Regions from separate parts of the Kitasatospora sp. McL0602 genome, predicted to be linked through region 1. Evidence: riboswitches for the same ligand, from Rfam matches in the RefSeq annotation. Region 1 holds a riboswitch; the other holds the start of a gene.
What was found. Region 1 has a riboswitch for glycine ahead of gcvT (glycine cleavage system aminomethyltransferase GcvT). Riboswitches for the same ligand answer to the same signal wherever they lie in the genome.
Positions count from the first base shown of each region.

Region 2: it holds a riboswitch for glycine, as region 1 does, so the genes downstream of both, gcvP (aminomethyl-transferring glycine dehydrogenase) here and gcvT (glycine cleavage system aminomethyltransferase GcvT) in region 1, are expected to answer to the same signal.

Region 1 covers NZ_CP197246.1:2,321,350-2,324,747, reverse strand. The annotation lists gene glyA (serine hydroxymethyltransferase) at 1-145, opposite strand, end outside; gene gcvH (glycine cleavage system protein GcvH) at 285-662, opposite strand; gene gcvT (glycine cleavage system aminomethyltransferase GcvT) at 770-1,903, opposite strand; glycine riboswitch at 2,103-2,207, opposite strand; gene ACR68M_RS10470 (enhanced serine sensitivity protein SseB) at 2,372-3,151, shown strand; gene ACR68M_RS10465 (enhanced serine sensitivity protein SseB C-terminal domain-containing protein) at 3,294-3,398, shown strand, end outside.
Region 2 covers NZ_CP197246.1:470,651-474,048, reverse strand. The annotation lists gene ACR68M_RS02270 (MFS transporter) at 1-24, opposite strand, end outside; gene ACR68M_RS02265 (PRC and DUF2382 domain-containing protein) at 204-1,250, opposite strand; glycine riboswitch at 1,484-1,589, shown strand; glycine riboswitch at 1,590-1,726, shown strand; gene gcvP (aminomethyl-transferring glycine dehydrogenase) at 1,827-3,398, shown strand, end outside.

The sequences.
Region 1 (3,398 bases):
AGCCCTGGGCCTCCATGACCGCCACGGGGGCGAAGTTCTCGGAGGCGATCATCTCGAGGGTGGTCTGCTGGCGGTGCAGCTCGGCGTCGACCGCGGCCGCGATCTCGGGGTCGAGCGCGTGCAGGGACTGGTTCAGAACCGTCATGGTGGGTCTTCCCGTCATGGGGCTTCCCCGCGCAGCGCGACCGACTGGGTGGTGGCCGGGCGGGCGGGAGGGCAGTGGACCGAGGGGAGGGGCGGCCGCCGCGCTGCGGCCGCCCCCGTCACGCTTGGGGGGAGCTGAGTCAGCCGCCGATGAAGGCGGTGTACTCGTCGGCGGAGAGCAGCTCGTCCTGGACGGACGTGACCTCGACCTTGAACAGCCAGGCGTCGCCGAACGGGTCAGTGTTCACCGAGGCCGGCTCGTCCACGACGGAGTCGTTGATCTCGACGACCTTGCCGGTGACCGGCGAGAAGAGGTCGCTGACCGACTTGGTCGACTCCAGCTCGCCACAGGTCTCGCCCGCGACGACGTCGTCGCCGACGGCCGGGAGCTGGACGTAGACGATGTCACCGAGCGCGTCGGCCGCGTGCTTGGTGATGCCGATGGTCGACACACCGCCCTCGACGGCCGTCAGCCACTCGTGCTCCTTGCTGTACTGCAGGTGTGTGGGGTTGCTCATGACGTCATTCTCCAGGATCGCAAGAGGGTAGGGCGAAGCCGTCCGCTGAACGGACCGGACATCCGGGGGTTCGGGTGGCAGAGAGTCAGGTGGTCCGACAAGCGGAGTTACTTGGCGCGCTTGTAGAACGGGAGGGCGACGACCTCGACCGGCTCGTGCTTGCCACGGACGTCCACGGCGACGGCGGTGCCGGGGGTGGCGTGCGCCGCGTCCACGTACGCGATGGCGATCGGCTTGCCCAGGGTGGGGGAGGGGGCGCCGGAGGTGATCCGCCCGATCGGGGTGCCGTCGGTGCTGACGACGCCGTACTCGGCGCGCGGGACGCGCTTGCCCTCGGAGACCAGGCCGACCAGCTTGCGCGGCGGGTTGGACTCGGCCTGGGCGGCGGCGGCCTCCAGGGCCTTGCGGCCGACGAACTCGCCGTTGTTGGTGGTCTTGTCGAAGCGGACGACCCGGCCCAGACCGGCGTCGAACGGCGTCAGGTCGGTGTTCAGCTCGTGCCCGTACAGCGGCATGCCCGCCTCCAGGCGCAGCGTGTCACGGCAGGAGAGGCCGCACGGGACGAGGCCGACACCGGCGCCCGCCTCGGTCAGCGCGTTCCAGATGTGCTCGGCGTCGGCCGGGGCGCAGAAGATCTCGAAGCCGTCCTCGCCGGTGTAGCCGGTGCGGGCCAGCTGGACGTCCTTGCCGGCGACGACGGCGGGCAGGATCGCGTAGTACTTCAGGCCGGGCAGGTCGGCGTCGGTCTGCGAGGCGAGGATGCCGTTCGCCTCCGGGCCCTGGACGGCGAGCAGCGCGTACGCATCGCGGTCGTCGCGGACGACGGCGTCGAAGCCGGCCGAGCGCTCGGTCAGCGCGTCCAGCACGACCTGGGCGTTGGAGGCGTTGGCGACGACCATGAACTCGGTCTCACCGGTGCGGTAGACGATCAGGTCGTCCAGGATGCCGCCGTCCTCGCGGCAGATCATCGTGTAGCGGGCGCGCAGCTCGCCGAGCGCGGAGATGAAGCCGACCAGCGCGTGGTCGAGCAGCTCGCCGGCCTGCGGGCCGGTCACGGTGATCTCGCCCATGTGCGAGAGGTCGAAGAGCCCGGCCTTGGTACGGACGGCGAGGTGCTCCTCCCGCTCGCTGCCGTAGCGCAGCGGCATGTCCCACCCCGCGAAGTCGGTCATGGTGGCGCCGAGCGTGCGGTGCAGCGCGTCGAGCGCGGTGAGGCGGGGGCTGGCCTGGTCGGAGGACATGGCGGATTGGCTCCTTGGCTGGGCACTCAGGGACTGCACGCAGAGCGTGGACCTGCGTACGGGCATACGGGGGCGGTGTCTCCCCATCTGTCGTCGCAACCTGAGAGCTTCACCGCGCCCCTTGCCGTAGACAACAAGGATGGCGGCTTGCACCGTGGGTGGGCGCACGGCGCGGCCGTGTTCCACTTTCCAGATGTGCCTCGCCCGTGCGGTAGGGGGGCCTGAGAGATTCCGGGGAGGACTTGCTCCTTCGGCGCCGGCCCTGCCCTGGTCGGGGCACTCCGGACTCTCCCGCACGGGTTCGAGCGGCCGTTGTTAAGTTGACGCCCCCCGGGGAGGACGCGCCCATCATGGCATGCCGGGCGGCGCGCGGGGGAGAGGGGCCCGGCGCCGCTGTCAGGTCACAGTGTCGGCGGGGACCGATAGGCTCTCCCCGAGCTACGGGCAGAGGGGCGGTGCTGGACGCGGATGGGCTACCCGGCGGGTGGGACTCAGGCGCAGGGGTGGGCGGCCGAGGGCAGCGGTTGGCCCGCGAACGAGCTGGAGCAGGTGCTCACCGCCGCCCTCGGCGACCCGGGCGCGACGCCCCGGGTGATCGAGGTGCTGGCGCGCAGCCAGGTGTGGATCCCGCTGCCCGCCGGGGCCGACCCGCAGGGCCAGGCGCTGGACCTGCCGACGATCGAGCTCGCGGGCTCACCGTACGTACCCGTCTTCTCCTCGCAGGAGCAGTTCCTGCGGCACGCCCCCGGGGTGCCGTTCGCGATCGCCCCGGCCTGGGAGTTCGCCCGTGGGCTGCCGCTCGGGGTCGGCATCGCCGTCAACCCCGAGGCGCCGGTCGGCATCCCGGTGCCGCCGGAGGGGGTCGGCGAGCTGCGGCGCGGCCCGCAGGGCGACCGCTGGCAGCAGCAGCCGGACGGCGCCCGGGTCGCCCTGCGCGAGCCCGCCCCGCACGAGGAGCCGTACGCCTTCCTGGCCGCGGCGATCACCGAACTCAGTCAGCTGCCCGGCGTGCTGACGGCCCGTAGGGCACTGGCCAGCGTCGAGGGCGAGACCCCGGCACTGTACGTGGGCGTCCAGTTCGACGCCGCCTGGCAGGCCGACCCGGTGCAGGTCAACGAGGCGCTCGGCCGGGCCCTGGGAACCGCGCCGCCCGCGTGGGGCGTCCACCTGGTGCTGCTCGACGCGGTCGCCGACCCGGTGGTCGAGTGGCTGCTCACCAGGGTGAGACCCTTCTACGCTCGGGCATGAGCCCCGAGGGGCGCGGGGAACTGCGCGACTCGGGAGGTACGGTCCGGTGCCTACCGCCCTCGCGCAGTTCCCCGCGCCCCTGGATAGTGCAACTTTATGACGTGAGGGAAGAGGGTCCGAGGTGAGTACGTTGGAGCGCGCGATGCGCGACGTCGCCCCCGGGCAGTACGAGGCGTACGAACAGCTGCTGCGGGCCCTCGCCGAGGGTGAGGTGTGGATGCTGCTCTGGCACGGGCAGCCCGGCAGC
Region 2 (3,398 bases), 1.9 Mb from region 1:
GGTGGGCTGTGGTGCCTCACTCACGGGGCTTCCTCCGGTTCAAGCCGCCCGGCGCGGAAGCGCTTCGGACGAACGAAAGTCAACGAACTGAAGTAACCATGCCGTGAATACTTCAGTGTGTCAAATATCGATCGGTGAACCTTTGGAGAGGGCAGAGGCCCCGGCCCCGCCGAGGCGGGACCGGGGCCTCGGGAGCGCGCCGGTCAGGAGGGCAGCAGCGGCTCCGGCCGCCCGTCGGCAGCCGGTGCCGCCGCCTCCTCGCCCTCGGGCATCGGGCTGTCCTGGATGTCGACGTGCTCGCGCCGCAGCTCCTCGCGGATGACGTGGTCGTCGGTGTAACGCTCGACCACCAGGCGGACGCGCTCGATCGGCACCAGGTACTTGTGCACCACCGGGCGCTCCTCCTGGAGCGTGACCTCCTCCATCGCCTCCTCGATCTCCACCTGGGTCAGCGCGTCCCGTTCGCCGTCCGTGACGGGCACCCGCTCGACCCGGACGCGCTCGCGCACCACCGGCACGTGCCGCTCGACCGTCTCGCTGGTGACGTACTTGCGCAGCCGCGCGGTGTACGTCACCTGCCACTCGGTCGTGATGTCGAGCCGCTCCTCGCGGCAGGTGATCTCGATCGGCCCGCTCGGCGCGCTGGTCGCGGCAGTGGGCGCCGCCATCGGTGCGGCGGCCGCCGTCGGCGGGCGCTCGAGCGTGGGGGAGGTGGGGGAGTTGACGGGCCGCATCGCGGTGGGCGCGGGCTTGTCGTGGTCACGGACGGGAGCGGTGAACGCCATGGGGGTTGCCTCGGGCATCAGCGGAGCGGGTGTCTGGGTGGTGGTGGCGGGGGCGGGAGTGGAGACGGTGCCGAAGTCGTGGTCACCGTTCTTCACCGCCGCCGTGCCGTTGGCCGGTACGGGGGTCGGTACGGGCGCCGGCGCGGCCGCGCCGTTGGTCTCCAGCCCGTAGTAGCGGTAGAGCTGAAGCTCCTGGGCGGGGGAGAGGTGTTGGCCCACGCCGAAGTCCGGTGAGTCCTTGATCAGCGACTTGTCGTACGGGACCTTCAGCTCCGCGCCCGAGAACTCGCTGGTGGTCAGCGGGACGAAGGCGTCCCGGCCGAAGATCCCGGTCCGGACGGCGGCCCACTCGGGTTCGCCGGTCGCGTCGTCGAGATACACCTCGTCGACCGTGCCGATCTTGTCACCGTTCCGGTCGACCGCCTTGTGTCCGATCAGGTCTCGCGGATCGATATCGGTCTGCACGCTGTCCTCCAGTGCAAGTGCTCCCGTGAACTCGGTCGGTGGGCGGCCGGGGGAGCTGTCCGTCCGCCATCTCATACGAAAAGGCATCAAATGGACGCGGGCGAGCCGGGCGCCGCCGTCCGGGCGTCGGTTGGGCCGTCCGGGGTGCTCCGGAGAAGCTCCGTGGACGGAGCGACAGACCTGACCTGACCGGTGATCCAACCGGCTCGCGCTGGTACCCTGGGCGCGACCGCCGAGCCCGCTCGGGAGAGTCCCCACCCCTTGTGAACTGCGGGGAAGGGGCGCCGAAGGAGCAAACCCTCCCCGGAATCTCTCAGGCATCCGTACCGTGTGGGATAGGTCACTCTGGAAAGTAGGGCAGGACCGACGGCTAGGGAGCCGACGGCACCACCCTCACCGACGGTGCAAGCCGACGAGGTGCCCCCGGGCGTCGCGTGCGGGTGAAGCTCTCAGGTACCGATGACAGAGGGGGAGGCCTGTCGGTCGTACCCAGGGAGCCCCCGCTGTCCCACAGCGGCACAGGGCCCTCCGTGGTGCGTACCCCCGCCGGTCCGTGACCAGGAGGCCTCGACCCCCATGAACGCCCAGACCACCGGTCGCCACAGCGACGCGACGCTCACCCAGCTCGAGCAGGCCAGCCCGTTCGAGACGCGCCACATCGGCCCCGACGCGGCCGCGCAGGACAAGATGCTCGCCTTCGTCGGCTACGGCTCGCTCGACGAGCTGTCCGACACCGCCGTGCCCGAGGCCATCCGCAGCATCACGGCGCTCGACCTGCCCGCCGGGCGCAGCGAGGCCCAGGTGCTCGCCGAGCTGCGCGAGCTGGCCTCCCGCAACACGGTGCTGCAGCCGATGATCGGCCTCGGCTACTACGGGACCTTCACCCCGCCGGTCATCCTGCGCAACGTGCTGGAGAACCCGGCCTGGTACACCGCCTACACCCCGTACCAGCCGGAGATCTCGCAGGGCCGCCTGGAGGCGCTGCTCAACTTCCAGACCCTGGTCTCCGACCTCACCGGCCTGGCCACCTCCGGCTCCTCGCTGCTCGACGAGGGCACCGCCGCCGCCGAGGCGATGGCGCTGGCCCGCCGCGTCGGCAAGGTCAAGGACGGCGTCTTCCTGGTCGACGCCGACGCCCTGCCGCAGACCGTCGCGGTGATCAACACCCGCGCGGAGCCGACCGGTGTCGAGGTCGTCGTCGCCGACCTCTCCGCGGGCATCCCCGCCGAGATCGCCGAGCGCGGCGTCTTCGGCGTGCTGCTCCAGTACCCGGGTGCCTCCGGCGCCGTCCGCGACCTCGCCCCGGTGATCGAGCAGGCCCACGGCCTGGGCGCGATCGTCGCCGTCGCCGCCGACCTGCTGGCCCTCACCCTGCTGAAGTCGCCCGGCTCGCTCGGCGCCGACATCGCCTGCGGCACTTCGCAGCGCTTCGGTGTCCCGATGGGCTTCGGCGGCCCGCACGCCGGCTACCTGGCCGTCCGCGCCGAGTACGCCCGCAGCCTGCCCGGCCGCCTGGTCGGCGTCTCCGTCGACGCCGACGGCAACCGCGCCTACCGCCTGGCCCTGCAGACCCGCGAGCAGCACATCCGCCGCGAGAAGGCCACCTCCAACATCTGCACCGCCCAGGTGCTGCTGGCCGTGATGGCCTCGATGTACGCCGTCTACCACGGCCCCGACGGCCTGGCCGACATCGCCCGCCGCACCCACCGCTACGCCGCCGCGCTCGCCGCGGGCCTGCGCGCCGGCGGTGTCGAGCTGGTGCACGGCGAGTTCTTCGACACCGTCACCGCCCGCGTCCCCGGCAAGGCCGCCGAGGTCGCCGCCGCCGCCCGCGCGAACGGCGTCAACGTCCACCAGGACGGCGCCGACCTGATCTCCGTCTCCTGCGACGAGACCACCACCCGCGAGCACCTGGCCGCCGTCTGGTCCGCCTTCGGCGTCACCGCCACGGAGGTCGAGGAGAGCGCCGACGCGCTGCCCGCCGCCCTGCTGCGCACCGACGAGTACCTGACCCACCCGGTCTTCCACAGCCACCGCTCGGAGACCGCCATGCTGCGCTACCTGCGCCGCCTGGCGGACCGTGACTACGCGCTGGACCGGGGCATGATCCCGCTGGGCTCCTGCACCATGAAGCTCAACGCGACCACC